DNA from 3 places in the Paraburkholderia sp. GAS334 genome. Region 2 is predicted to be linked to each of the others. Evidence: riboswitches for the same ligand, from Rfam matches in the RefSeq annotation. Region 2 holds a riboswitch; each other region holds the start of a gene.
The links. A riboswitch is a leader RNA that binds a small molecule or an ion and turns the genes downstream of it on or off. The one in region 2 is predicted to bind cobalamin.
Positions count from the first base shown of each region.

Region 1: it holds a riboswitch for cobalamin, as region 2 does, so the genes downstream of both, P3T21_RS12235 (CbtB domain-containing protein) here and cobG (precorrin-3B synthase) in region 2, are expected to answer to the same signal.
Region 3: it holds a riboswitch for cobalamin, as region 2 does, so the genes downstream of both, P3T21_RS20690 (TonB-dependent receptor plug domain-containing protein) here and cobG (precorrin-3B synthase) in region 2, are expected to answer to the same signal.

Region 1 covers NZ_JBNDMO010000005.1:289,638-299,577, reverse strand. Annotated here, with positions in the region: gene ggt (gamma-glutamyltransferase) at 1-894, opposite strand, end outside; gene P3T21_RS12250 (hypothetical protein) at 999-1,163, opposite strand; partial or broken gene P3T21_RS12245 (AsnC family transcriptional regulator) at 1,353-1,448, opposite strand; gene P3T21_RS12240 (histidine phosphatase family protein) at 1,526-2,104, opposite strand; cobalamin riboswitch at 2,136-2,278, shown strand; gene P3T21_RS12235 (CbtB domain-containing protein) at 2,320-2,529, shown strand; gene P3T21_RS12230 (CbtA family protein) at 2,541-3,287, shown strand; gene P3T21_RS12225 (hypothetical protein) at 3,417-3,554, opposite strand; gene P3T21_RS12220 (PepSY-associated TM helix domain-containing protein) at 3,673-4,908, opposite strand; gene P3T21_RS12215 (IclR family transcriptional regulator) at 5,181-5,963, opposite strand; gene P3T21_RS12210 (IclR family transcriptional regulator) at 5,988-6,806, opposite strand; gene P3T21_RS12205 (CoA-binding protein) at 6,968-7,510, shown strand; gene P3T21_RS12200 (DUF1254 domain-containing protein) at 7,462-8,763, opposite strand; gene P3T21_RS12195 (DUF1254 domain-containing protein) at 9,133-9,940, shown strand, end outside.
Region 2 covers NZ_JBNDMO010000009.1:214,371-224,310, reverse strand. Annotated here, with positions in the region: gene P3T21_RS18715 (sodium:solute symporter family protein) at 1-860, shown strand, start outside; gene cobM (precorrin-4 C(11)-methyltransferase) at 971-1,711, opposite strand; gene P3T21_RS18705 (cobalt-precorrin-6A reductase) at 1,758-2,483, opposite strand; gene P3T21_RS18700 (cobalt-precorrin-5B (C(1))-methyltransferase) at 2,480-3,571, opposite strand; gene cbiE (precorrin-6y C5,15-methyltransferase (decarboxylating) subunit CbiE) at 3,571-4,779, opposite strand; cobalamin riboswitch at 4,865-5,043, shown strand; gene cobG (precorrin-3B synthase) at 5,137-6,543, shown strand; gene P3T21_RS18685 (precorrin-8X methylmutase) at 6,536-7,162, shown strand; gene P3T21_RS18680 (precorrin-2 C(20)-methyltransferase) at 7,163-7,894, shown strand; gene cobJ (precorrin-3B C(17)-methyltransferase) at 7,882-9,594, shown strand; gene P3T21_RS18670 (flagellar brake protein) at 9,752-9,940, shown strand, end outside.
Region 3 covers NZ_JBNDMO010000011.1:5,489-15,428, forward strand. Annotated here, with positions in the region: gene P3T21_RS20640 (DUF2486 family protein) at 1-551, shown strand, start outside; gene P3T21_RS20645 (c-type cytochrome) at 593-925, opposite strand; gene ilvD (dihydroxy-acid dehydratase) at 1,124-2,797, opposite strand; gene P3T21_RS20655 (LysR family transcriptional regulator) at 2,980-3,993, shown strand; gene lgt (prolipoprotein diacylglyceryl transferase) at 4,120-5,037, shown strand; gene P3T21_RS20665 (SIMPL domain-containing protein) at 5,113-5,841, opposite strand; gene P3T21_RS20670 (EVE domain-containing protein) at 6,023-6,481, opposite strand; RNA gene ssrS (6S RNA) at 6,578-6,759, opposite strand; gene P3T21_RS20680 (cell division protein ZapA) at 6,896-7,210, opposite strand; gene P3T21_RS20685 (ATPase) at 7,207-7,581, opposite strand; cobalamin riboswitch at 7,769-8,017, shown strand; gene P3T21_RS20690 (TonB-dependent receptor plug domain-containing protein) at 8,119-9,940, shown strand, end outside.

The sequences.
Region 1 (9,940 bases), on a different contig from region 2:
CCATTTGATCGCCTGAATCTTCGCGTGAAAATAATCGGCGCCAAGAGGCGCCCGCGGATCGATCTGCACGCCATCCAGAAAGTTGAGGATCATCGCGCCTGCCACGCCTTGCGACGGCGGGGGCATCTGACACACCTCATAGCCGCGATATTGCGTGCGCAGCGGCTTCACCCATTGCGCGCGATTTGAGGCGAAATCCATGGCATCGAGCAGACCGCCTTGCGCATCCACATATGCAGCGGCTGAATCGCCGATGTCGCGATAGAACGCCGACAGGCCATGACGCACGAGGTGTCCGAACGTTCCGGCGAGCGCGGGTTGCCTGAGACGCGCGCCTTCCTTCAGCACGTGACCGTGCTCATCGAAATACGTCGCACGGCAGCCCGCATCGGCGCGCAGTACTTCGGCGTCGTCCGCAAACCAGCGCGCAAGATCGCGTCCGACCGCGACGCCCTCGCGCGCGTAGTCAATCGCGGGAGCGAGCACGCGCTCAAGCGGCAATTTGCCGAAGCGCTCACGCGCCAGCATCCAGCTTCCGACCGCGCCAGGAACCGTCAACGCAGCCAGCGCGCCACGTGTCGGTAGCGCTGTGTGACCTGAAAAGCGCTCAAGCGTCGCGCGTCGCGCGCTCTGCCCGCTACCGTCGATGCCGATCGGCGCCTCACCGGCAGGCGCGATCATCCAGAACGCGTCGCCGCCGATGCCCGTCATATGCGGCTGCACGACGCTGAGCATCGCGGCGGCAGTGAGTGCGGCGTCGACTGCGCTGCCGCCTGCGCGCAGCACGGCGAGCGCTTCCTGCGTCGCAAGCGGATGCGCGGTGGCGACCATGCCGCGTTCGGCGCGGCTGACGGGGCGCGTCGTACGCGCGGGCGTTTCGTTCGGGTTGTGCATCATGCGAGCCTAAAGGCCGGCCTCTGCGCCAGAAATCGGGCGCGCCTCAAATGCGCCTGAGGAATTCCTCAGGTCGCGACAACCTCGGTGATGCATCAGGCGGCTCAAGGAAACGCCGCGGCAGCGGCGCTTTCGACGCTGTCGGCGGAGGTCGGGAACACGGCGGCGTCCTGTTCCAGCAGCCCATGTCGCTGCGCGTACAGTACGGGCGCAGGGGTCCAGCGAATGTGATCGAGGATTGCCTTATAGGGCGCTTCGTCGCGCAGCATGGGAGAGATCCGCTCGTCGGGCGTCCGTGAGGGACGCGATGCGAGCGGCTATGCAAGCTCCATGCCGATGAGCGTCGGGGCTTGCCTGTGGGGGTGCCGGTGACAATTGCTGGCCGTTGCCTTGACGGGCGGTGCACCACGTTGCGGCAACGCGCGCCAGGGCGGTGCGAAGGTCAAGCTATCGCCACCTTACCCAATCTGCACCGAAGGCACGCTCTTCATGCAGCGCACCGCGAACATCGAGCGGCTGTGGCGGGTCCCGGCAATCCGGTACAGCTTCTCGCGTCGGACGTAGCGCCCAGCGGGTACGAAGGCATGTTCTCTCTTCTGCAGTTCCGCTTCCCACTCCCTCCCCTCAGATTTCAGGCGTGGCCCGGCCACCAGACCCAGCTTCTGTCCCGCGAACGCCGCAATTCGACAATCGACAGCGGGGCAATCTCGATCCGCCTGAACGCTGAGGCCGGTGCGCCCAGCGCGTAAATGATCGCCGCGCGGATCACCACCGCATGCGTGATCGCGACTAAAGCGTCGCCGTCGTGTGCAGGCTGAAGCGCGTCGAGCCACGCGCCGACGCGGGCGAGGACCATGCCGAAGGACTCGCCGCCAGGCGGCGCGGCGTCGGGCGAACGCGTCCATGCGGCGAGCGCATCCGGTTCTTCGGCGGCGAGATCGCTGAGCCTTCGGCCGCGCCACTCGCCACAATCGACATCGGCCAGCGCGGGCGCGGCTTCCGTCTTCAACCCAAGCGCTTCAGCCATTTCGCGGACGCAGGTCGCGTCGCTGCGAAAGACGCGCGCGGCTTGAGCGACGATCTGCGCCCGCTCGCGCCACGCCTCGATCTCGGCCAGGCCGCGCGCATCGAGCGGATCGTCGGCCGGGAAAGCGCCCACGCGCATCGCCCGCGTCGCCGCGTGGCTGACCAGCAGCAACCGTGTCTGCATCTCGTGTCCCTTTGTCGGAGGCGTAGCGTTCATCACGCTGGCGCGGCGAAGTTTAGCGCGTAGAATAGCGTCACCGAAGCGCGGAAGCCGGTGTAAGCCCGGCGCGGTCGCGCCACTGTAATCGGCTCAGCATAGAGCCGAAAGCCAGACCTGAGCTTCGAGTCATCCCTTTTCTAGTCGACTGTCGGGGCGCGTAACCCCTGGAGAGATTCATCATGACTGACACCGTTTTCACGCCGGCCGCTCAACCTGCACTGATCCCCCTGCGCGAACTGCTGCCGTGGGTCATCTTCGGTGGCCTGCTGCTTTTGCTTGCGCTGTATTTTGTCGGCGCTGAACAAGGGGCGACGTCGCTCGTCCCTGGCATGATGGTTCACGAATTCGTCCACGACGGCCGCCATCTGCTCGGCTTCCCCTGCCACTAACGGGGGCACACATGGTAGGCAAACTGTTGGTACGCGGCATGCTTGCAGGCATCGCCGCGGGACTCCTCACGTTCGCATTCGCCCGCTTCGCCGGCGAACCCGCGGTCGAGCAGGCAATTACATTCGAAGAGAAAGCCGCAGCGGCGCGTGGCGAAGCGCCGGAGCCTGAACTTGTCAGTCGCGAAACGCAGGCGGGTCTCGGCCTGTTGACTGGCGTGGTCGTGTACGGCGCGGCATTCGGCGGACTCTTCGCGTTGACCTTCGCGTATGCGTATGGCCGCGTCGGCAAGCTGGGCGCGCGGGCGCTGTCCGCGATGCTCGCAGCGGCGGCGTTTATCGCGCTCGTAATCGTGCCGAATCTCAAGTATCCGGCTAATCCGCCTTCCATCGGCGACCCCGAAACGATCGGCTCGCGCACCGGGCTCTTCTTCCTGATGATCGCGATATCGCTGGTTGCGCTGGTGTTTTCGCTGAAGGTGCGGCGACGCGCGGTTGCGCGCTTCGGTCAGTGGAACGCGGCGATCATCGGCGGTGGGGTGTACGTCGCGATCATCGCGGCCGTGCAGATCGCGATGCCGGTGATCAACGAGGTGCCGCAGACCTTCCCGGCCACGCTGCTGTGGCATTTCCGCATTGCGGCGATCGGCATGCAGCTGATCATCTGGACGACGATCGGGCTGCTGTTCGGCTGGCTCGTCGAACGCAGCGAACGCGCGCAACTTCGCGCGGGCGAAGCCAGGACATCCGCGTTGCCTTGATGTCGCTTTGATGTCGCTTTGATGTCGTTTGATACGGGCCCAGGCGGTTCAGCCGGAAGGCAACGCCTGAGCCTGCAACTGTCTGCGTTTCTCCCCCGTCTTCTTCTGGCGTATCCCGCCGCTCGCCGCTCAACCGCGCGCAAGCCGCGCCGACACTTCCAATAACGCGGCGGCTGGCGGCAGACGCAGACGTTCCGCAAGGAGCTCGAGTCCGATGATCGCGACGAGCGAGAGCAATACCAGTTTGAATGCTGCAACAGAAGACACGAGATGACCTGGATGTCGACGATAGCTACGTCATGTGGAAGGGCGGCACGGCGTGCCCGCGTATCAAGCCACAGAGCTTCGCAGCCGTCCGCGCGACAGCGTGTGTCGTGCTGCGTGGTCAGGACTGCGCAGCAGACTCCCGCGTGACGCCCGAGCGGGACGCCGCAGCTGCAGCCGCCGCAGAACGGCGGCGCGCACCGAGCTTCTTCAGCCAGATCATCAGCCCGGTTGCGCTCAATATCGCCACCGCGATGCCGGTGAAGCTCATCAGAATTCGTCCACCGATCCCGATGATCCGGCCGGAATGCAGCGGGTATTGCGCCTGCATGAAGATGTCGCCGGCCGAGCCTTTGCCGGGTATCGATCCGCCTGCCAGCTTGCCGGTATTCGCGTTGTAGTACAGCCACGCGTTGCCGAGACCGGCGTCGCCGTGATCGTGGCCCGGCGCGAAGAATCCCACACCGTATGCATTGAACGACGGCACGTAATACAGCGCGCCCGGCGGCGACTTGAGCCCGCGTTCGCGGCCCGCCTGCGCTGCCATCTGCACGATGCGCTCAGCCGTGAGCGATACGTTGCCGGGCTCGCCGCGACGTTTCAGTTCGGGATTGTTGAAAGGCGTCGGCGTGAGCGTCGACACCGTCGAAAGGATCGGGCGCACCACCGGATCGGAGAGATTCATCGAGACCGAAGTCAGCGCGACAATCGCGAGCACGCCCCAGATCCAGACGCCGCCGGAGCGGTGCAGGTCGAACGTCAATGCGTAGCCGCCCCGCCGCACGCGAAACGCAAACGACTTGCGCCACGCCTTCACGCTCGGGAACGACAACACGAGCGCAATCACGCTATCGAACAGCCACACAATGCCGACGATGCCCATCAGCCACGTGCCCGTGTCGAAGCTGCCCATGAACGGCAGATGCAGCGTGTAGTGCAGCTTGTAGATGAACGGAATCAGGTTGAGTCGCGCGACCGAAACGGCGCCCCATTCGCGGCGGCCCTGAATCTCGCCGGTGGCGGGGTTGACAGCAAGCTGGTTGAAGCCGAGCGCGTAAGGCTGGCCGGTCTTCGGATCGGTGCGCGGCAGCACCATCATCTGCAACGTCTGGCCTCGCTCGACGCCGAGCGGCAGATACGTCACGTCGAAGCGCGGATCGGCGGCCTCGATGCGCTTTGCCAGTTCCAGCGAAGGCAGCGCCGGCCCATTCGTGCGCGCGTGGAAGAACGATGGATTCAGCGCCGCGTCGAGTTCGTGATCCCATGCGATCACCGCGCCGGTCAGTCCGGCGACGAACAGGAACAGCGCCGTCGCGACGCCCATCCAGCGATGCAGGCGAACGAGCAGCGGCCTCATGTCGCGCGGGCGCCCGCGCGCGCGGGCCCGGCCGCAATAGATTGCGCAACGAAAAACACGGGAAATCGGCTCTTTGTAAATAAGAATTGTTCGCATCTTAACGGCTGCGGGGCCGGGCCGCAAGTTGTCCGTAAGCCGCCGTTTTAGCGACAAGCCTGACATCGGTTACGCGATGATTTTTCCGGCGATGACGATCGTGAAGATCGTGTTCGTGGATATTGTCGCGGGGCTGTGGTGAGTCGGCGGGTTGTGGCGATAGTCCCGACGTCACGTCATCGCAAACCCGCGGCGGCCTCGATGTTCGAGACCATCATCATGAGACGCGGCGCGACGTCGTCGAGCAGCGCGCGCGCCTGCGGTGTGTGAGCCCGCACGGCGCAGTTGAACACCAGCGTTTCCGAATCGACCGGCGCGCACACCGGTACCGCCACGCCGTACACATTTTTTTGCATGTCGCCGTACGACACGCACACGCCCCGTTCCGCGTAGTCACGCATCGCCTGATCGAGTTGCGAACGATATTGCTGCCACTGGTCAGGTACGCCAACCCTCAGCTGGTTCAGCGCCACTTCGCGTTCTTCGGGCGCCACGGCGGCGAGCCACGCCCGTCCCATCGCCGTGCGCAGAACGGGGCGGATCGCTCCGACGTCGGGCCGCGCGTCGGAGCGTTTGTCGGCTGAACAGCTTTCGATGTAGATCATGTTCGCCTGGTCCCGCATGCCGAGCGACACCGCACCGCGTATCGAGAGGGCGAGTTCGCGCATGAACGGTCTCGCAATCTGGCGGATGCGCATGCCGGAAAGCAGTGGATACCCCATCGACAGCACGCCACCGCCGAGCCGGTATTTGCGCTCCTGCACGTCGTGACGCAGATAGCCGAGCTCCGTCAACGTATAGGCAAGCCGTGAAACGGTGGCTTTGGAAAGGCCGGTGCGCTCGACGAAGTCGCGATTGGCCAGCATCCTTTCGCCGGGCAAAAAGCAACGCAGCATTTCGAGTCCGCGTGCCAGCGTGACGGCGAACTGGCGGTCATCATCGTCAGGCGGCGCGAACATGGCAAGTCCTGTTCGGGATCAGATTCATGGATGTTTCAGGGCCTTCTCTACGGGCGTGGCGTCATGCTGTGCGGCAAGTTCGTGTTCGATCGTCTCCACCATGTGCATCAGCTTCGGTGCGATTTCGTCGATTAATGTGCGCGGGGCGAGTTGAGTCTGCGGCACGCCGCAGTTGAACACGAAGATTTCCGAATCGATCGGTGTGCGCATCGGCACGGCGACCGCGTGAATGTCGCGCTTGATGTCGCCCTCGCTAAGGGCGAAGCCGCGTCTCGCGAACGCGCGCAGCGCCGCGTCCACCGATGCGTGATAAGTCTGCCATTGCAAAGGGTCTCTCGTGCGCACCTGTTCGAGCACGGCGCTGCGCTGTGCGGGCGCCGCACGTCCAAGCCAGGCGCGCCCCATCGCCGACGCCAGAACCGGCAGCGAAGCACCCGTATCCGGGCGAAACGCCGGCGAGTCATGTCCCCTTGAAGTCTCGACGTACACGACCTGCGTGCGGTCGCGCATTCCGAGTGACACCGAGCCGCGCGCTGTATCCGCGAGTTCTTTCATCAGCGGCCGCGCCAGTTCCCTGATTCGCAGGCCCTGCAGGAACGGATAGCCCACCGAGACCGCCGCCGACCCCAACCGGTATTTGCGCACGCTGTTGTCGTAGCGCAGAAAGCCGATCATGGCCAGCGTGTACGTGAGACGGGAGACGGTGGCTTTCGAGAGACCAGTACGCTCGGCGAACTCCTTGTTGCCAAGAATCGATTCGCCCACCTTGAAGCAGTTCAGCAACTCGAGACCATGAGCAAGCGTTGTCGCGAACTGCGGGTTACGGGTTGGATTCCCAGTCATGGATGTGATCACGAAAACGCGCGCGTTTTGCGCTTCGCCTATTCAATCACAGCGGCGCGCGCGGCGCATCGGTGTTTAACATGGCGAAACCCTAATATCAGCATCTTGTCAGGTTGTTAGGCTTGAACCACACCTGCTGTTCTAGTCCTGGAGTGGTATCAATGCCTTTGTCTTCACATGAATACGCCGCGCTTGGCGCCCTGTTCAACCCCGCTTCGATCGCCGTGGTGGGTGCGTCGTCGAACCCCGGCAAGATCGGCGGCCTGCCCGTCGAGTATCTGTTGAACCAGCGCCATCCCGGCGCGATCTATCCCGTCAATCCGAACCAGGAGACGATCCAGGGGCTGCGAGCATGGCCCACATTGCGTGATGTCGGCGCACCGATCGATATGGCGATCTGTGCTGTGCCTGCGTCCGGCGTGATGTCCGCGGTCGAGGATGCCGCCGCCGCTGGCGTGCGCTCCATCGTGATGTTTTCATCCGGCTTCGCTGAAACGGGCGAAGCCGGCCGACGTGCCCAGGAGAGCCTGCGCGCGCTCGTCAAGGAGCGTTCGATCCGTCTGCGCGCTCCGCGCCAGCGAAGCCGTCTGAAACGTCGTTCGAACGCAGTAGCGGAACGTGGCCTGTCTGTGCGGATCAGACAGGCCGTCGTTCGTTATCCGGCGGCGGTTTCGTCGACGCGCCGGACAGCCGGAATGATGTAGTCTCGCGACAGAATCTCCCTGCGCGGATGGTATAGACGCAGGATCAGATAGAAACGGCCACACGGAGCGGGCAGCCAGTTCGAGACACCCTGCTGCGGTGCCTTGTGCTGAATGAAGATGTCGAGCGAGCCGTCCTGTCCGTACCGCAGATCCCGCGAACGGTCGCCGATCGCGTAGCGCCGGATTGGGTTGTCCGCGAAATAGAAGTCACTGCCGTAGATCGACACGGACCAGAAAGCATCGACGGGCGGCAGGTGTCCGGCCGGAAAATGCAGCACGTATTGACGCGCGCCGTCGAGTTGCTCGCCACTGGCATCGAAGTCGCCGAGCGCGTAGAGCGCTTCGTCGCTTGCAAGCGCGCCGAGGCCTTTCATCGCCGTGCAGGCTCGCGCGAGGTAGTCGGTGCCGAGACGGCCGCCCGCGTAGTTGATCGACCACGGCAGCGCGCGACGGCTGCGGGTATGGCCTTCGATGAGTTGCATTCCTGCTTCGGCCGCCCGGTTTAAGCCTGCCAGTCGCGCTTCGCTGGCGGACTCCACATCGAAGCGCCGGCCGCGTGCGAGTCCGATGCGCGCGAACTGTGCGACGAGACCTGCATCGACCACGGGCGGCGGATTGTCCGTCATCGCTCTCGCCAGATTTTCGAAGAACCCGATGCCGTTGTGCGGCGATGCCTGGTAGTCGGCCACCGCCTTCGGTAACCGGCTTTTTCCGGTGGCCTGTAGCGTGAACTGGGACTGAAAGGCGCACGCTTCCGCCATGTCGTTGGCGCCGTCGATCAGTACGCGTCCGAGCATCCAGACCAGGTTTGTCGGGCAACGGATTTCTACCGTGCCATCGGGCAACGATCCCGACCAGTCAGGTCCGACAATCGCGAAGCGCGCTGCCGACGGACCCACGACGCGCGGACCGAGATTATGAAAATTGTCGCTATACGCGTCGACGAATTCCATCACGAAGTAGCGTCCGGTCGGCGCAGGTGTCGACAGCACAACCGGTCCATCGGCGAGATTCAGCCACGCCATCGAGTACAGCAGATCGTTGGCCGGCGTGACGACGTCGCGGTCCTCATGCGTCCATGGGCGCGGACAGTGCGAGAACTGATTGATCGGTGCGCGACCGCGATCCGTCGGCGCATCGACCGCGGTCATCAGGGCACACGTCCGTACGATCTCGACGAGCGGATAGCCGTAGACGAACGCCTGAAGGCCAACGACGTAGGCCCACTCTTCCTGTGCATTGCCACTGATCATGCTGGGACTCCTCCTGTTTGACTACCTGCGTGCGCGGGCCGTTGCCGGCGCACGCCACAGTCGCCGGTCAAGCCGGAACAGTCACCGCACGCCGCATCAGTCCGCGGAATTTTGTCCGCAAAGTATAGGCAGGCGACCCCGTTCAAGTGTTTAACATGGCGAAACCCTAATTCCGTTATCGGGTGGCGCGGGTAGGCTTGACTCCGTTCCACGTATCCCCTTTTAACGGAGCGGTTCTCATGTCTTTATCAGCAGGCGGTTACGCCGCCGCGCGCGTTCTCCCGGCCGCGACGGATGCAACCGAAGCCCTCGCCACACTCGCGCGCGATGCCGTGCTCTACACGCTGCCGTTGTTCGAAATGGCACGTAATGTGCCCGCGTCGCGACGACGACGGTCGATTCGCGGGCGACAGCCCCGATTCAACGGTGTGCTGGATCAACCGGCTCATGCGCGACCGTCAGTTGCTCGGTCCGCAGCACCGCAAGGTTGTGACGCCCAACAACGACACGCTGTATATCAGCGCGTGGCTCGACGTCGGCGAAGAACCGCTTGTGCTGACCGTTCCCGATACCGCGAATCGATACTACGTGCTGGGCCTGCTGGACTTCTATACGAATCCGTTCGACTCCATCGGCACACGCACCACCGGCAACGGCGCCCGCAAGTTCCTGCTGCATCATCGCGATACGCCGCCGCCTGCCGATGCCGATCTGACGGATTGCACGCCGATCGCCTGTCCCACGCGTGACGTCTGGTTGATTGGACGTGTGCTGGTCGACGGTCCGCAGGATTTGCCGGCCGTCCACGCGTTGCAGGATCGTTTCCTTCTGACGACCCTGAACGGTGGTCCTGCGCAGCGCCGTTTCGACGTTGCGATGGAACGACGCGAAACGGCGGGCGATGGGCGCCGTTATGCCGAAGTCGTCAATGCAGCGCTCGCACGCAATCCGCCTCCCACGGCAGAACGGACGGGTCTCGCCCGGTTCGCCGCTGTCGGCATCGGCGCCGGTATCGATGCGTCGACACTCGATGCGGGGCCGCTCGCCGCGCTCGTTGCAGCGATCGAACAGGTGCTCGCCGAACTGGACGTGCCGCATCCGTCGGCACTCGGCGGCGGCTGGTTCCTGCCGGTCGGAGTGCGCGATTCGTTTGGCGACGATTACTTCACGCGCGCTC
Region 2 (9,940 bases):
GCGGCCTGAGCGAGATGTTCCGCACAATCGACGCCGCACGTCCCGGCTTCCTGACTTTCCCGGCCAAAGGCTCAAGCGTGACGTGGTTCCAGTCGACCGTTCTGCTTACAGCGCTCGGCTTCTTCATGTGGCCGCATACGTTCGGCTCGATCTTCACCGCGCGCGACGAACGGATCTTCCGGCGAAACGCGATGGTCCTGCCGCTCTACCAGCTGATTCTGCTGTTCGTGTTCTTTGTCGGCTTCGCCGCGGTATTGAAGGTGCCGGGTCTCAAAGGCGGCGATATCGATCTGTCGCTGTTCCGTCTGTCGATCCTGACCTTCGATCCGTGGTTTGTCGGCGTGATCGGCGCGGCCGGCGTGCTCACTGCACTGGTGCCGGGATCGATGATACTCACCAGTGCATCGACGCTGCTCGCCAACGACGTGTATCGCGGCGCGCTGCAACGTAACGCGTCGGATGCGGCCGTCGGCAAGCTCGCGCGCCTGCTGGTGCCCGTCGTGGCGCTGGTCGCGGTGGGCTTTACGTTGCATGGCGGCGATACGATTGTTGCGTTGCTTCTGATGGGCTACAGCTTCGTAACGCAGTTGTTCCCGGCGCTGCTGTGCAGTCTCGCCACGCGTAACCGCGCGACGAAACAGGGTGCGTTCTGCGGGATTCTTGCCGGCGTGCTCGTGGTTGCGGTCACAACCATCATGCACCTGACGGTTGCCCAGTTGTTCCCATTCCTGCCTGACAGCCTGAAAGACGTGAATATCGGCTTTCTTGCGCTCGCGGTGAACGTGATCGTGTTCGCGATCGTGAGCGCCGTGACGCAGCCACAAACGTCGGCTGAACCATCGCACGCGCGGCAGCATTAGAGCTTTTGAATGGCTTGCATTGCGGCGGCTTCCTGTTTTGCGTTCCCGTTGCGTGTCTGACTGGAATCAGATCAGGAAAGCCGCGGCGGCCCTCAAAAGCCTCCGCGCGGCTAAGGAATCCGTCGCTCCGCTTTCGCGTAAAGCGACGAATTGCTGAACGCGTCCGCGTCCAGAACACGCCCGACCAGAATCAGCGCAGTCCGCTCGATCTGCGTGCCCTCGACCTTCGCGCAGATATCCGCGAGCGTCCCGACAACACGCTCCTCATCCGGCCAGCTCGCGCGATAAACCACCGCGACCGGACAATCCTCGCCGTAGTGCGGCGCCAGTTCATCGACGATACTCGCCAGATGTCGCACGCCAAGATGAATCGCCATCGTCGCGCGATGCTGCGCGAGATCGCCTAGCGCCTCGCCTTCGGGCATGCTCGTTTTGCGCGCGTAGCGCGTCAGGATCAGCGTCTGCGAGACATCCGGCAATGTGAGTTCAACGCCAAGCGTCGCAGCGCAGGCCGCCGTGGCCGTTACGCCCGGGACAATTTCATAGGAAATGTTCAGCGCGCACAACCGGCGGATCTGTTCGCCGATTGCGCCATACAGTGAAGGATCGCCCGAATGCACGCGTGCAACGTCCTGCCCCTTTGCGTGTGCTTCTTCGAGTAGCGCGATGATCTCGTCGAGATTCAGGTCCGCCGTATTCACGACGCGTTCAGCAACGTTGCCCGCCAGCACCGCCTCAGGAACCAGCGAACCCGCGTAAAGAATCACGGGACATCGATGCACGAGCTTTTGCCCTTTCACGGTGATCAGTTCAGGATCGCCCGGCCCCGCGCCAATAAAAAATACGGTCATCTACTACTCCATCATTCGATTTGCGCGAGAGGCACTGTGACGCCTTTCACGAGGACAACGCTTCCAGCGCGGCCAGCAGTTCAGCGGGCGTGTCGAATTCGCGATCGACATCGGCCAGCGCCGGACGACGCAACATGACCACCGGCAACCCAAGCCGACGCGCCACGACAAGCTTCGCCTCCGTCGCCTTACCGCCGCTATTTTTGCTGACGACCACATCGATCCGATGCTCGCTAAAAAGCGCGCTTTCGCCCTCGACGGTGAACGGCCCACGTGCATCCATCACACGCGAACGGACGGTGCCGGGTTGTGTTTCGAGGCATCGTACGATCCAGAACTGACGCGCCGGTATTTCGTCGAGATGCGTGAGCGGCTCGCGCCCTAGCGTGAACAGCGGCCGCGAGAATGGCGCGAGCGCCGCGACAATGCCCGCCCAGTCATCGACCATGCGCCAGTCGTCGCCGGCCTGCGGTTGCCACGGCGCGCGACGCACCGCCCAGCACGGGACACCCGTCGCGTGGCTCGCCGACGCCGCGTTCGCACTGATCTGCGCTGCGTATGGGTGCGTCGCATCCACGAGCAGCCCGATCCCTTCCTCGCGCAGGTAGCGCGCAAGACCTTCCGCGCCGCCAAACCCGCCTACGCGCACGGCGCACGCAAGATCAACCGGTACCTTGCCGAGACCGGCGAGGCTATAGACATCCCGCAGGCCGAGCTCTCGCGCGATCTGCATCGCATCGCCGGTGCCACCCAGAAGCAGGATGCGCGTCATTGTGCGACGCCCACGATATTGCCCCGACGATCGATCGCGAACATCTCGACTTTCACTTCAGTCGGCACGATGTCGCGTGCGACCCTTAGCGCGCGAGCGCAGACGATATCGCCAAGCGCCACGCCGCGATCGCGTGCAATCGCCATCGCCTGCTGGCTCGTATTCGACGCACGAATCGCCTCCTGCAAAGCGGCTTCGGCGCCATGTTCCGCGGCCCAGCTTGCGAGCTGTTCAAGATCGATACTGGAATTGCGGCTGTGCAGATCGAGATGTCCGGCAGCAAGTTTGCTAAGCTTGCCGAACCCGCCGCACACGCTCAATCGCTCGACAGGCGCGCGACGTAAATGCTTTAGCACCGCGCCAACGAAATCACCCATTTCGATGAGCGCGATATCCGGCAGGCCATAGTGCGCACGCATTGCGTCTTCACTGGTGTTACCGGTGCACGCGGCGATATGCCGGTAACCATTTGCGCGTGCGACATCGATGCCTTGATGGATCGACGCGATATACGCCGAGCACGAAAACGGCCGGACAATCCCTGTGGTCCCAAGAATCGACAGACCGCCGACGATACCGAGCCGGGGGTTCATCGTTTTCAGCGCAAGCGCTTCGCCGCCTTCGACGCCAATCGTGACGTCGAAGCCACCCGCATAGCCGTGCTCGACCGCGAGTTCGGTGAGGTGCTGCGTCATCATCTGGCGCGGCACGGGATTGATCGCCGGTTCGCCGACCGCCAGCGTCAGGCCAGCGCGCGTCACCGTACCCACGCCCGGCCCCGCGAAAAAACGCACGCCTGGTTGCGCGCGCAACTGAACGCGCGCGAACACCACCGCGCCGTGCGTCACGTCGGGATCGTCGCCGGCGTCCTTGATCGTGCCTGCTTCCGCGCCGCCGTCGTCTGTCAGGCGGCAGAACACGAGCGGCATCGGCACGTGCTGGCCCTTCGGCAACACGATATCCGCGACATCGGATGCCACGCCCACGAGCAGCAGACGCGCAGCGGCAAGCGAGGTCGCCGTCGCACAACTCCCGGTCGTGTAGCCGCTACGCAGGGGCGCGGGCTGTTCGGGCGTTTCGTCGCGCATTATGGTTTGCCGGTTTCGAGCAGCGTGATCGGCAACGCCTGGCGCCAGGTGTCGAAGCCGCCAAGCGGCTGGGCCTGCGCGACACTAATGCGCGTCAATGTGCCGCCGTGCTGTTCGCGCCATGCGACCAGCGCGGCCTCGCTCTGCACCGTCACCGCATTGGCGACGAGCCGCCCGCCGCTACGCAGTTGCGCCCAGCAGGTGTCGAGTACGCCAGGCACCGTGACGCCGCCGCCGATAAAAATCGCGTCAGGCGCAGTCAGGCCATCAAGCGCATCCGGCGCCTTGCCCGCGACGATCTGCAAGCCCGGCACGCCAAGGGCGTCGCGATTGTGTTCGATGAAACGCTGCCGTTCGGGTTGCGCCTCGATGGCGATGGCCCGGCAGGATGGGTGCGCGCGCATCCATTCGATCCCAATCGAGCCGCAACCCGCGCCCACATCCCAGAGCAGTTCGCCCGGCTTTGGCGCGAGGCGTGCGAGCGTGATCGCACGGATATCGCGCTTCGTCAACTGCCCGTCGTGCAGCCACGCTTCGTCTGGCAAGCCGCTCGTGAGCGGCAGCGGTTGCGCTTCCTGCGAAACGCGACATTCGACGGCGACAAGATTCAGCGCAGCCACTTCGCTCGCAGTCCATGCGTCGGCGCGTGCATCGATCCGCCGTTCCGACGCGCCCCCCAGGTGCTCCAGCACGATCATCCGGCTCGGACCAAAACCGCGTGCGGTCAACAGTGCGGCGATGGCGGCGGGCGTGCGGCCGTCGCTGCTCAGGACGAACAGCCGCGTATCACGATGCAGATGCGCGTTAAGCGTCGCGAGCGGCCGGCCGACAAGCGAGACCATCGCGAGATCCTGCAGCGGCCAGCCAAGCCGCGCCGCCGCCAGCGACAACGACGAAGGCGCCGGCAGCACGCGCATTTCGTCGGCGGATACCTGACGGGCGAGCGTTGCGCCGACGCCGAACAGCATGGGGTCCCCGCTCGCGAGCACGCAGATGGATGCATTCGGGCCGCGATGCGCGAGCACCGGCGCCAGGTCGAACGGACGCGGCCACGGCTCGCGTCGCGCGCGCAGCCGCGGCGGCAGCATCGCGAGGTGACGCTCACCGCCGTACACTACTGACGCGTCCAGCAGCGCACGCCGCGCCGGCCGTCCCAGACCGGCAAAACCGTCGTCACCCATTCCCACTACGGTCAGCCATGCCCGCATGCGACCATCCCCATTCTTGATTCCCGATATGACTGCTGCGGCGCACCAGGCAAGGCCGCAGCGTACTTGTGCTGTGCGAAAAAAGGCATAATACAGCCTCGCCGGTGCCCTTCGGGGCCGAAGAGGGAACACAGATCGACTGTGGCTGCCCCCGCAACTGTATGCAGCGAGTCCGCGCCTCACCTGTGCCACTGGTTTGACCGGGAAGGCCGGCGCGGACCACGACCTGCCAGCCAGGAGACCTGCCGGTGAGACTTGTTCGTGCCAGCCAACGTCGGGCGGGGTGTACCGATGCCGCAGCATTTCCCCCTTTGCGGGGTGCTCGGGCCGTCGCGCGGCGCACAACCCGGTGACCTCTTGAACCACGTTTCGTCTTTCTTCGCTCCGATTGCCGCATTGCGCCCTTCGGCCTGCCCTGGGCTGTTTCGCATCGTGCAGGCGCTTGACGGCGGCCTCTGCCGGCTCAAGCTGCCTTGCGGGGAATTGAGCGCGGAACAGGCGCGGGCTATCGCAGATGCAGTCGACGCGCATGCGTCGGGCGTGATCGAGGTGACGAACCGCGCAAACCTGCAACTGCGGGGCGTGCGCGCGGGCCACGAAAACGCGCTGATCGAGCGATTGCTGCATGCGGGACTCGGGCCGCAAGGACCGTTTGCCGACGATGAAACGAACCCGATCGCGCGCGACGACATCCGCAATCTCATGGTCAGTCCGCTTGCGGGCCGCGATCCACACGCGCTCTTCGACGTCACGCCGCTTGCGTCGCAGATCCTCGCGCTGTTGCAAAACGATCCGCGTTTTACGGCACTTTCACCCAAGTTCGCGCTGATGCTCGATGGCGGCGAGCGCCTCGCCATGCTCGGTCATCCGCACGATATCTGGCTTGCTGCAGTGCGGGATCTCGACGAAGTGCGTTTTGTTTTTGGGCTTGCGGGTTGTCCGCCGGTCCGCACCAACGTGCGCGAGAGAAGCGAAGGCCCGGCGTCGAAAGCGCTGGCTTCCGTTTTGCCGCACCAGGTTCCTCCGCTGGTCAACGCATTGCTGCATACGTTCCTCGACCTCGCTGCCCCCGACGATTCCCGCATGCGTGATGTGCTCGCTACACACGGCGTCGAGACTGTTTTGCAGCTTGCACAGTCCAGAGTCGATTTCACTCTCGCGCGGGATATTCGTTCAGACGCGTGGTGCCGCTTCCCGGCAGATGAGTCACTGAGACTCGGCTCGCACCCGCAAATCAACACCGGCCTTTCATACATCGGCGGCCAGCCAAAGCTTGGACGCATTGATGTTCCAATGCTCAAAGGCCTTGCCCAGCTTGCTAGCGACGTGGGCAACGCAACGCTTCGCATGACGCCATGGCAAGGTGTGCTCATCCCGGACATCGCCAGTGAGAATACGCCTCAGGCGTTAAAACGACTTGAGTCACTAGGACTCGCTGTCAGCACATCCGATCCGCTCACGCACCTGATCGCCTGCACGGGTTCTCAAGGCTGCCTGAAGGGAATGGCCGACACCAAGGCCGATGCCCTGCTGCTTGCCGCGCGTCTGCCCGCTCACGTCGACGTGCATCTCAGTGGCTGTCCACGCTCGTGCGCTGCCGCCCATTGCGCGCCGTGGACGCTGCTCGCCGTTGCACCCGCTCATTACGATCTTTATCGACGCGACGGCACGCCTGGTTTTGGCGAGCGTGTCGCACAACACCTGACGATCGAACAGGCCGCCGATTCGCTTGAACGCCTGACCCGGAGATCATTCGATGCTTGATTACATTCGCGACGGTCGGGAGATCTATCGCCAGTCGTTCGCGACGATCCGCGCGGAAGCCGACCTGAGCCACATTCCCGCCGACCTCGAAAAGCTCGCGGTCCGCGTGATCCACGCGTGCGGGATGGTCGACATCGTCGACGATCTGCAGTTTTCCACGGGTGCCGGCGTGGCCGGCCGCGCGGCGCTGCTGCGCGGCGCACCGGTTCTCTGCGATGCGCGCATGGTCGCCGAAGGCGTCACGCGGGCACGCCTGCCCACGGACAATCCGGTCATCTGCACGCTTGGCGATCCTTCCGTGCCGCCCATGGCGCTCACGCTTCACAACACTCGCTCAGCGGCAGCGCTAGAGCTGTGGCGACCGCATCTGGAAGGCAGCGTGGTGGTGATCGGCAACGCGCCGACGGCCCTCTTCTATCTGCTCGAGATGCTTGACGCCGGCGCGCCGAAACCCGCATTGATCCTCGGATTCCCGGTGGGTTTCGTCGGTGCGAAAGAATCGAAGGCGATGCTCGCGGAAAACAGCCGCGGCGTGCCATTCGTGATCGTCGCGGGACGGCGTGGCGGCAGCGCAATGGCGGCCGCCGCGGTTAACGCGCTTGCGTCGGAGGAAGAATAAATGACGGTGCGTGGACGTCTCTTTGGACTCGGCGTCGGCCCCGGCGACCCGGAGCTGATCACGCTGAAAGCGGTGCGACTGCTCAAGGCGGCGCCCGTCGTCGCGTACTTCGTGGCGAAGGGAAAAAAGGGCAACGCGTTCGGCATCATCGAAATGCATCTCGACGAAACGCAGCTCCGCCTGCCGCTCGTCTATCCCGTAACGACCGAAACGCTCGCGCCGCCGCTGTCGTATGAAACAGTCATCGCCGACTTCTACGACACCGCCGCCGACATCATCGCGAACCATCTTGACGCAGGCCGCGATGTCGCCGTGATCTGCGAGGGCGACCCGTTCTTTTACGGCTCGTACATGTACCTGCACGACCGGCTGGCAAGCCGCTTTGAAGCGGAAGTCGTGCCCGGCGTGTGCTCGATGCTGGGCGGCGCGGCGATACTCGGCTCGCCGCTCGTGTATCGCAACCAGACGCTATCGGTGCTTTCCGGGGTCCTGCCTGAAGACGAACTGAAACGCCGGCTCGCCGATGCCGATGCCGCGGTCGTGATGAAACTCGGCCGCAATTTCGACAAGGTGCGCCGCGTGCTCTGCGAACTGGGCCTTGAAAAGCGCGCGCTCTACGTTGAGCGCGCAACGATGACGAATCAGCGGGTCGTGCCGCTTGCAGAAGTCGATCCGATGGCGTCGCCGTATTTTTCGCTGCTCGTCGTGCCGGGGGAAAAATGGCGCGGATAAATGCTATCGCGCCCGCGATCGTGATCCTCGGCACCGGCGCGCTCGATACGGCGCGCCGCATCCAGGCGCGTTATCCGGACGCTCAGGTGCATGGGCTGGCAGGACGCGCCGAAGCCGATGTTGCGTATAGCGAACTCAGCGCGCATCTGCGTGACCTCTACGCACGCGGCACGCCGCTCGTCGCGTTGTGTGCGGCGGGCATCGTGATCCGCTGCATCGCGCCGCTGCTGTCGGACAAGGGGGCAGAGCCGCCGGTTCTTGCAGTAGCCGAAGACGGCAGCGCCGTCGTGCCGCTGCTTGGCGGTCTGGCTGGCGTAAATACGATGGCGCGAGAAATCGCCGAAGCCCTGAAGGTTGCGCCCGCCATCACCACAAGCGGCGAATTGCGTTTCGGCACGTGCGTGCTGAATCCGCCAGACGGTTACGCGCTTTCGAGTCTCGCGCAGGGCAAGCGTTTCGTGTCGGACCTGCTTGCAGGCGAAAGCACGCGTATAGAAGGCGCCGCGCCGTGGCTCGACGATGCGCAGTTGCCGCGCTCGACAGCGGCGCGACGCGCGATACGCGTCACGCCGGAAGCATGGGATGGCCGCGTGGACGAGCTGCTGATTCATCCGCGCAGTGTCGTCGCTGCGGTCAGCACGCTCGATGAACGCGTAGCGGAGCGCGTACGTGAGGCACTGGACGCGAACGGGATCGCCGCGTTATCGCTGGCCGCACTGCTCGCGCCCATCCAGCGCGCAGGCGATGAAGCCTTGACCGAAGCCGCCGATACGCTTGGCGTGCCGCTTCGTTTTGTCTCTACGCCGGCCGCCGCCGATGCGCGGGAACCCCTCTCGCTTCTCGAAGCCGCAATGCGTGTGCCGCACGACATTCGGGCAGGCGCTTCACCGGTTGCGCTGGCGCTTGCCCGCGCGCCTGTCGATCCGGCGTCCATTGGACAGGCCCGCGGACGTCTGACCGTCATCGGCCTGGGCCCAGGTGACGCCCACCTGATGGTGCCCGCTGCCCGTTCCGCACTCAACGCAGCCACCGATATTCTCGGCTACGAAACCTACGTGACGATGGCGGGCCCGTTCCGCGCGGACCAGCGCGTGCATGGCACGGACAACCGCGAGGAGATGCAGCGCGCGCGTCACGCGTTCGAACTGGCCGCCATGGGGCGTTCTGTCGTGATGGTGTCGTCCGGCGATCCGGGTGTGTTCGCGATGGCCGCTGCGGTACTGGAGGCGCTCCATGAATCGGACAATGCGCGCTGGGCCGGCGTCGAACTGGAAATTCTGCCCGGCGTTTCAGCCGCAATGGCGACCGCCGCGCAAGCCGGCGCGCCACTCGGTCACGATTTCTGCATGCTGTCGCTTTCCGATAATCTGAAGCCTTGGGAAGTCATCGAAAATCGCTTGAGACATGCGGCTCAAGCCGACCTCGTGATGGCTTTCTATAATCCGGTTTCGCGCGCCCGACCCTGGCAACTCGACAAGGCGCTCGATATCATTCGCGAATTCCGTATTCCGTCCACTACGGTTGTGCTGGGAAGAAACGTCGGACGACCTGGCGGCCAGGTGATTTATACGTCGCTCGGCGAACTTCGTGGCGAAATGGTCGATATGCGGACAATGGTCATTATCGGTTCGTCACATACGCGGGCATTTTCCGTCGATGGCAAAACCGAATGGGTTTATACGCCGCGCTGGTATCGCTAGCTTTTTCTGTACGTATCCTGCTTCATACGCTTATGCGCAACAGATAAGCGAATCCGTATATCGCCGGCAATTCTGGATTTTCTTAAACCTTCAATTAAAGTTTTATTCCACGAGGCCGTATACGACCGTTAAGAACCTGAAATGAGGTGGTCGGCATATGTCTTCAAACGAACTGGCAGAAGAATCGATCGTCGTGTCCCAAACGGCGCTGAAGGCAGATGAGGTGCCTGTTGCGACATCGCTGCCGTGGCCTCTCATCGATCAGGACGGCACGCTGCTGCGGGCGCGCGGCGCTTCGATCGCGAACGAAGAGGAACGCCAGTTCCTCTTCGAACATTTCCGGCCG
Region 3 (9,940 bases), on a different contig from region 2:
AACCGGCTGGTGTCGCGCAAGCGCCCGCGGATGAGCATGCGCAAGCCCAGTCTCATGAAGTCGCGGCCGAAGTGCCGGCTGATAGTGCACAGCCTGCCGCGCCGGAACCTGAACCCGAGCCGCCCGTAGCAGCGAAGCACACGAAGCACGTGAAGCACGCGGCCCCGGCGCACTCCGGATCGAAGCACGCAGCGCCGGTTGTTTCAGCAGCCGAAGCCACGGCGCTTCCGTTCACCATGCCCGCCGCCACAACGCCACCACCGCCGCCACCATCGGCGCCGTCACCCGCGTCGGCGCACACCCACACCCACGCTCGCGCAGCAGCCGGCCCTGACGCCGACCTCCTCGCCGAACACCTGCGCGCGCGCTTCTCGGCCTACCTGCGCGGAGCCGGGCAGGAGGTCATCGAGGAACGCTGTCGCGCGGCCATGCAGGTCCACGCGACGTGGCTCGTCGGTCAGATCGCGAAGGAAGTCGGGGCGGTGCTCGAAGCGCAGATGAGCGGCTGGGTGCGCGAAGCAGTGGAAGAAGAGCGCAAACGTCACCGTTGAGTATGACCTGCGCGGTGGCCGGAATCGAAATCGGGCGTCAGTTATTTCAGCGTCAGTATCCAGTTCGCCAGTGCCACAGCCTGATCGGGTGAAAGCTGTGTATTGGCGGGCATTTGCACCGGCCCCCAGACGCCCGTGCTGCCTTCGACGATCTTGTGCGACAGATAGGTCACGGCATTGCTGCGCGTCGCGTAGCGTGCCGCTATGTCACGCAACGCCGGCCCCATAAGCGGCCGGTTCACCGAGTGGCAGCTCATGCAGTTCTGCGCTCTCGCGAGGGCGAGCCCATCGCCCGGTGGTTCCTGTGCATGCGCCGTTCCGCCGACTGCCAGGGCGCCCGCAAGCGCCATTGCTGCATACGACTTCCGATTCATTCTGGTCTCCGCCGGTACGTGTGCCGGACTCGTGTGGGACTTCTTGTGGACGCATTATAAAAGCAAAGGGGCACACGATCCGTCGTGTGCCCCTTTGCCCTGCATGAAGCCCGTCAAACGGTGACCGGCAGCCAGCGACGCGTGGAACCGCGCGCCGTCAACCGCCGGTCATGCCTGACTTCATGCCTGACTCATGCATCAGCCCGTGATGGCGCCCTTGTTGGCCGGCAGTGCGAGCGCGGCGTACTTTGCCAGCACGCCACGCGTGTAACGCGGCTTCGGTTGCTGCCATAGAGCGCGGCGGCGCTCGATTTCCGCGGCGTCGACGTTCAGTTCCAGTTGCAGCTTGTGCGCATCGATCGTGATCGAATCGCCTTCCTGCACGAGGCCAATCGTGCCGCCCACAAACGCTTCCGGCGCGACGTGACCGACCACCATGCCCCACGTGCCGCCCGAGAAACGGCCGTCGGTGATAAGGCCGACGGATTCGCCGAGACCCTTGCCGATCAGTGCGGAAGTCGGCGCGAGCATTTCCGGCATGCCGGGGCCGCCCTTCGGTCCGAGATAGCGCAGCACCAGGACGTCGCCCGGCTTGATCCCGTCGGCGAGAATCGCTTCCATCGCGCTCTGCTCGTCGTCGAACACGCGGGCCGGGCCCGTGATCACCGGGTTCTTCAGGCCCGTGATCTTCGCGACCGCGCCTTCCGGTGCCAGGTTGCCCTTCAGGATCGCGAGGTGGCCTTCCTTATACAAAGCCTGCGAGATCGGGAAAATCACCTTCTGGTCCGCGCGCGGCTTCGACGGCACGTCTTTCAGTTCCTCGGCCATCGTCTTGCCGGTGATCGTCATGCAATCGCCGTGCAAGAGACCTGCATCCAGCAGGATCTTCATGACCTGCGGGATGCCGCCGGCCTTGTGCAGATCGGTCGCGACGAACTGGCCCGACGGCTTCAGGTCGCAGATCACCGGCACTTTCTTGCGCATGCGCTCGAAGTCGTCGATGGTCCATTCCACTTCGGCTGCGTGCGCAATCGCGAGGAAGTGCAGCACCGCGTTCGTCGAGCCGCCGGTTGCCATGATCACAGCCACGGCGTTTTCGATCGACTTCTTCGTGATGATGTCGCGCGGCTTCAGGTCCTTCTTGACCGCTTCGACCAGCACGCGTGCCGATTCGGCGGCCGAGTCGACTTTTTCGTCGTCCGGATTCGCCATCGTCGACGAATACAGCAGCGACATGCCGAGCGCTTCGAACGACGAGCTCATCGTGTTGGCGGTGTACATGCCGCCGCACGAACCCGACGACGGGCACGCGTTCTTTTCGACCCCTTCAAAATCTTCCTGCGACATGCGGCCGGCCGTGAATTCGCCCACGGCTTCGAACGACGACACGATCGTCAGGTCGCGGCCCTTCCAGTTGCCCGGGCGGATCGTGCCGCCGTAGACGTAGATGCCCGGCACGTTGCAGCGTGCGAGCGCGATCATGCCGCCTGGCATGTTCTTGTCGCAGCCGCCGATCACGACGACGCCGTCCATCCACTGGCCCTGCACGCAGGTCTCGATACAGTCTGAGATCACTTCGCGCGACACGAGCGAGTACTTCATGCCCTCGGTGCCCATCGACATGCCGTCCGAAATGGTCGGCGTGCCGAAGATCTGCGGGTTCGCGTCGGACAGCTTGACGGCTTTCACGGCGGCGTCGGCGAGACGCTGCAGGCCGGAATTGCACGGCGTGATGGTCGAGTGGCCGTTTGCGATGCCGATCATCGGCTTGTCGAAATCGGCCTTCTCGTAGCCGAGCGCGTAATACATCGACCGGTTCGGCGCGCGCGCGACGCCTTGGGTGATGTTCTTCGAACGACGGTTGTACGACATGGGGAGCTCCGTAATGTCTTTGTCCGGGGGTCTTGTCCGGGGTGCGGTGCAGGGTTGGGGAAATCCGCCGTCCGGGAGGTGCAGGGCGGATGTTTCCAGCACGTCGCGCAAGAATGCAGTTTCTCAAGGCGCGTGTCCAATATATTATTCAGGCTTGATAAGGTCGAAAAAAGTATCAATCGATGCAAGCCGCCACGCCCGATCTGCGCCAGTTGCGCTACTTTATCGCCGTCGCCGAAGAGAAGCACTTTGGGCGCGCTGCCGCACGTCTGTCGATGACGCAGCCGCCGCTGTCACAGGCTATCCGGGCGCTCGAAGAGACGCTCGGCGTCGAACTGTTCGCGCGCACCAGGCGCTCGGTCGAGCTGACGCAGGTGGGTGCCGATCTGCTGCCTGAAGTGCGCCGGTTGCTGGCCAGCGCGGAAGGGCTGCGACCGCTCGCGCAGGGTCTGGCGCGCGGCGAGGCCGGGGTGTTGTCGCTGGCGTTTGTTTCGACGGCGGATTACGGCCTCTTGCCGTTGCTGCTGCGCGATTTCGGCGCGCGCCATCCGCGCGTGCGCCTGCAACTCGCCGAAGCGACGAGCGACGTGCAGATCGACGAACTCGTCGCGGGCCGCGTCGACGCCGGCCTCGTGATTGCGCCGCTGCCGCCGCGGCATCTCGCGCAACTGTCGTGGCTGCCGATCGCGCGTGAGCCGCTGGTGATCGCGATGTCATCGGAGGTGGCGGCGCGCGTGGATGATCACGCCGACGAAGACTGGCGCGACACGCCCGTCAGCCTGCGCGATGTCGCCGATGCGCCGCTGGTGATCTTCCCAAGGCGTCTGGCGCCGGGCTTTTATGACATCATTATGGATTGCTACGGCGTTGCGGGCCTCACGCCGCGCATCGGCCAGGAGGCGATCCAGATGCAGACGATCGTCAGCCTCGTGTCAGCCGGTATGGGCGTCGCACTGGTGCCGCAATCGCTGCGTAACCTGCGGCGCACCGGCGTCGTGTACCGTCCGCTGCGCGAATCGGTGCCCGCCATCGAGACGGGTCTCGTGTGGCGCACGGCCGAGGTGAGCCCGGTGCTCGCAGGTTTCATCGACATCGTGCGCGCGTATGTGGCGAACCTTGCGACGAATCCTGCGCTGAGCGCGGCCTCAGGGACGCAACGCGCGAAGCCGGCGCAGGCCCGCACACGCAGGCGCTGATGGTTTTTCGCGCGGGTGCCGCGAACGCATTGCCCGCCAGGCCGTCCAATCCATGCTGCAGGCGGCGTGTCGCGCCCGCGGTCGTTATCGATAAAGAATCCGCCGTTGAACCACCCATAAAAACACATGCTCATTCACCCCAATTTCGATCCCGTCGCCATTCACCTGGGGCCGCTCGCCGTGCGCTGGTACGGGCTCATGTACCTTGTGGCGTTCATTGCGGCGATTGTCGTCGGCCGGTTGCGGCTGCGTCTGCCGCACGTTGCTGCGCAAGGCTGGACCGCGAAAGATATCGACGACATGCTGTTCTACGGCGTGCTCGGTACGATTTTTGGCGGCCGGATCGGCTACGTGCTGTTCTATAAGGCAAGCTGGTACTTCGCGCATCCGCTCGACATCTTCAAGGTCTGGGAAGGCGGCATGTCGTTTCACGGCGGCTTCCTTGGCGTGACGCTCGCAATGACGCTCTTCGCGTGGCAACGCAAGCGCACGTGGCTGCAGGTCACCGACTTCGTCGCCCCGATGGTGCCGGCGGGCCTCGCGGCCGGGCGGCTCGGCAACTTCATTAATGGCGAACTGTGGGGCCGCGTGACGGACCCGAGCTCGCCCTGGGCGATGCTGTTCCCGGGCGCCGCAAACGAAGACGCGGGCTGGATGGCTACGCACCCGGACCTCGTGTCGCGCTGGCATCTCGCCGACGTATTCGCGCAATATCACATGCTGCCGCGTCATCCGTCGCAGTTGTATGAGATCGCGCTGGAAGGTGTCGTGCTGTTCTTCGTGCTGTGGTTCTTTACGCGCAAGCCGCGGCCGGTGGGCGCGGCGTCAGCGGTGTTTCTGATCGGCTATGGCCTTGCACGCTTCACGGTGGAGTTCGCACGCGAGCCGGACGATTTCCTGGGCCTGCTGGCGCTGGGGCTTTCGATGGGGCAGTGGCTGTCGCTGCCGATGGTGCTCGCCGGCATCCTCATGCTGCTGTGGGCGTATCGTCGCGGCCGACGCCAGCCGGAGCCGGTGGTGGGTACAAACTCACCTTCGGCGTAGCGGCCGGTTGAAAACAGAAAAGCCACGGCATGCCGTGGCTTTTCTGTTTCTACGCGCGCCTCAAACGAAAGCGCGTTACTTCATCTGCACAGAACCCGACACGTTGACGGTCACCGTCGATGTCCCACCTTCGAGCGGAATCGGCGCGGCAGCCTTCGCATCGGCGCCTGCACGGGCACTCATCATCATCATCGGACGCGGCATCAAGCCGTTGTGTCCCACGTTGACCTCGCGAATCGTGTACCCGCTATAGCCAAACGCTTGAGCCGACGACGTGGCCTGCTGACGGAACGATGCGATCGCCTGGCCGGTCAGCTTCTGTTCAGCGGCGCGCTGTGCTTCAGGCGACAACGAGAACGACACATTGCCGACCTGCATGACCGACGACAACTGGCCTGCAAGCTTCGACGCCGCCGCGAAGTCGTGCGATTCGAGCTGCACTTCCGTACGGCCGCGCCACGCGGAAATACGGCCGTCGCGGTCCGTCGACGGATAGATCGAGAACGCGCCGGTGCGCGCTGTCACGCCCGCGACACCTTTGGCCTTTTGCAGCGCCGAGTCGGCGCGCTGGTTCAGCGTGCCCGTGAGCGAGCCGGGGTCGCTCGCTTCCTGTTCATAGAAGAGCGTGATGTTGACGACGTCCTGCGCCACATCGGCGCTGGCCTGCGCGGACAGCGACAGCACGCCCGACGGCGGATTCTGCACGAGCGTCTGCGCGAACGCTGCAGTGGGTGCGAGCGAGAGGGCGAGCGGCGTCACGGACGCAAGAGCGAAGGCGAAAGCGAGTGCGGTTTTTCTGATCATTTGAATGAGTTCCTTCTTCAACCGGTTGTGCACGACGGTCCCGGCAATAGCACGCCATTACGAACCGTCACGGCACGCGTCGTGCATCGAACTGGCACGGCGCTTGCGGAACTGTTAGGCGTCTGTCAGGCCGCCGGGTTCCCGCAAGCAATATTCGATTACACAAATCGCGTCCGCCGGCTCACACGAGGTGCTTCGTGATGAATCGCCATTCGGCTTCGGTCACAGGCGTGATCGACAGCCGGTTGCCTCTTGCGAGCACACGCATGTCCGCGAGTTCGGGATGCTCACGCAGCGTCGCCAGCGGGATCAGCGGAATCTTCTTCTTGAAGACGACATCGACGAGCGTCCAGCGCGGCGTCTCACGATCCGATTTCGGATCGTAGTACGGGCTCTTCGCGTCGAACTGGGTCGGATCGGGATAGGGTGTCGACGATACTTCCGCGATGCCAGCAATACCCGGCTCAGGGCAACTCGAGTGATAGAACAGCACACCGTCGCCGACCTGCATCATGTCGCGCATGAAGTTGCGTGCCTGATAGTTGCGCACGCCCGTCCAGGGCAGTGTGCGATGCGGGGCGTTGGCGAGATGATCGATGCTTGCTTCGTCCGGTTCGGACTTCATTAGCCAGTAGCGCATGAGTCGATATGAACGTCGAGAAGAAAGGGAGAGAGAGCGAAAGAAAGCGGAACTACAAACGGAAACGGCACCGGACGAGTGTCCGATGCCGTTGGATAGGTCCCCGCCATAGCCGCTAGGCCGGCATCCTGAACCGGGAGTTCAGAATTGGTCGCAGTTAGCCGCACTTCGGGTACATCAGACAGAGTGACGCGCACACCCGTGCTGCAAATTTCCGCAACCGTGCACATGGCATTGGTTCAAGGAATATATGACCTTGGCGAACCAGGCAGGGAAGCTGACTAAACTTTTTGAATCCAGACGCTCGCTGCATTCACAGCGACCTCACGAAGTACGCTGCGCTGAACTCGAAGACCGGCCACATAACCGGCCTTTAAAACAATCGCCCTTTAAAACAACCGGCCTTTAAAACTTTTACTGCACACCGTACTGCTGGATGACTGCGCCCAGCTGTTCGTTCATGGAGTGCATTGTACGCCGGATTTCTTCAGCGGGAAAAGATTCTCCGTGTCGCACACTGGCTTGCAGCTTAAGCAGTTCCGATGCCAGCGACAGCGCCGCCATCACGGCAATACGATCCTGCCCACGCACGTTGCTGCCCGAGCGGATCTTCGACATTTCCGCATCGACACGTGCCACTGCTTCAAGCAGCGCGCCTTCGGTTTCCGGCGAACAGGCGAGACGATACGGCTGGCCGAGAATCGAGACTTCGATCTGCTTCGTGGTCATGCATTTTCTCCGTGGCGGGTGACTTCGCGGCCGGCTTCCTGGTCGTGCTCTTCATGCGCCTCGTGCTGCGAGGTCGCAAGCAGGTCGAGCTGGTTGTCCGGCTCGGCGTGCGATCGCGCGCGCGGGAGTTTTTCGAGGATGGCGTTCAGGCGAACCTGCGCGTCGTCGATCTTCGACGAGAGCGTGTCGCGCTCCGCTTGCAGCGCGTTGCGCTCTTCGCGTGTCTGCTCGAGTTCAACGCGTATGGCTGCGCATTCTGCGCGCGCCTGGGCGAGTTGATCTTCGAGTGCGCGGCGCGCCTCGTGATGACGCTGGCTGATTTCGATCAGCCGGCCAATGTTTTGTGAGAGTGTTTCGAGTTCGTTGAGCATGTGCTGCGTCCTCTAAAGACACGGCATTCTAGCGCGGAATGTCGCAGGTTCCGACAATTGTCTCGTTTCGAGACGTAACAACACGGCTTTTTGCGAGTTTTATGCCTGCAAAACGCTGAAATCGTGCAAATGGCGCGCACGCGAATTGCAGTGAGCCGGGCTTTCTTGACGCTACAGCAGGTCGCTCCTACACTTGCGGCACTTTGGTGCCCGCGCGCGTTTTCATGTCGCGCAGTTAAACGGGAAACAGGGCGCGCGGCGATACGGCCGCGCTAACCTGTGCTGCCCCCGCAACGGTAAGCGACCGCGTTATTTCACGCAAGTCGATCCAGTACACGCCCTTAAAAAAGGCGTGCAATGCCACTGCGCATTCATGCGTGGGAAGGCGGATCGATGCGTCGCCAGCCCGGATACCGGCCAGAGGGAAGGACGTCGTTCGCACGCGTCAGGCTGCCTGCGCGTCGATGAACGGCCGTCCTGCTACGCAACGGCCTGCGGGGAAGCGGGCCGTGCACGCCAGCCACAGGAATTCATCCGATGTACACGCCCATCGCCCGCGCGGCGCTGCTCGCCTTGACCGGCCTGCCGCTTGCCGCACAGGCCCAGTCCGCGAAGACGGACGACGCACCGGCGTCCACGCAGAACGCGACGCCGTCCGCGGCGCCAGTGGTCACGCTGGCGCCAGTCGTGGTCACCGCGGCGCGCGGACCGCAGTCGCTCGCCGATGCCATTCCAGAGACCACGCGCTTCGACCCGCAGGACATCGCCGACAGCACCGCGCGCGATCTGCCCGGCCTGCTGCAACTCGCGCCCGGCGCACAGATTGTGCGCAATGGCGGCCCGGGTTCGTCGGCGAGTCTTTTTCTGCGAGGCGCTTCGGCGCAGCAGTCGCTCATTTTGATCGATGGCGTGCGCGTCGATTCGGTGAGCCTTGGCAACGCGCAGATCGAACAGCTTCCACTCGACCAGATCGATCACGTCGAGGTGGTGAACGGTAACGTGTCGGCGTTGTACGGATCGGGTGCGGTTGGCGGCGTCGTGCAGGTGTTCACGAAAGATGGCGGCAATCATCCGCCGCGCTTCAATTTCTCCGTCGAATACGGCAGCTATCACACGCAGCGCCAGCAGGCCGGCGTGGATGGCGCGCTCGACAAGGACGGCAAGACGACCTTCAGCCTTTCAATCGCGCGCGCGAAGGACGACGGCTTCTCGTCGATCAATCCCGCGCTCGCGCCGGTCAACCCGAACGCGAACGGCTATCTGAACGAAAGCATCGCGGCATCCGTGCGGCACCGCTTCAACGAAAGCTGGGACGTGGGCGTGCGCTACTTCCAGTCGAACGGCAACGACAGCTTCGACAATCCGTTCAGCGCGCCCACCGATCTCAACAATCTATACAGCAAGGTACAGCAGGCGTCAGTGTTCGCGAACGGTCGCGTGACCGACGGGTGGACGACGCACTTCATCGTCGCTGCGGGTAACGATCGCAGCACGACGGCCTTGAACGGCACTTACACCGACCACTTCAACACGGATAACCGTCAATACACGTGGCAGAACGATTTCACGTTCGCGCCGCAGCAGAAGTTTCAGCTCGGCTACGAGCATCTCGACCAGAGCCTTGATTCGAACGCCTACGCTGCGCCCGACCGTCACGTGAACTCGGGCTTCGCCGGTTATACGGGACGCTTTGGCGCCAGCCAGTTCCAGGCGAACGTGCGACGCGACCAGTACTCCGATTTCGGTGGCGCGAACAGTTACTATCTCGGCTACGGATACGATTTCACCGATCACTGGAAGGTGACTGCAAGCTGGTCCGATGCTTTTCGCGCGCCGACCTTCAACGATCTGTACTTCCCGTTCAGCGGCAATCCGTCGATCCAGCCGGAACGCAGTCATTCGGTCGAAGCGGCGTTGCAGTACGCGTCGAACGCGCTCGGCGTGATGAAGCTCACCGCATTCCAGACGCGCTATACGAATCTGATCGAGTATCAGCAGGTGAGTCCAGGTGAATTCGTTGCGCAGAACGTCGGGCAAGCGAAGGTGCAGGGCGTCGAGGGATCGTGGAGCGGGCATGTCGGCAAGACCGATGTGCGCGCAACCTTTACGGTCCAGAATCCCGTCGACGAAGACACGGACACCGATCTGAACCGGCGCGCGCGTCGCTTCGCCTCGTTCGCGGCGAATCGCGATATCGGCGGCTGGCGTGTGGGCGGCGAGTGGCTCGTGAGCGGCAAGCGAAACGATAGCGGCAATACACTTGCAGGCTACGGCGTCGTGAATCTGTCGGCGCGCTACACCATCACGAAGGCGTGGTACGTGGCCGCGCAGATCCAGAATCTTTTCGACAGGGACTATG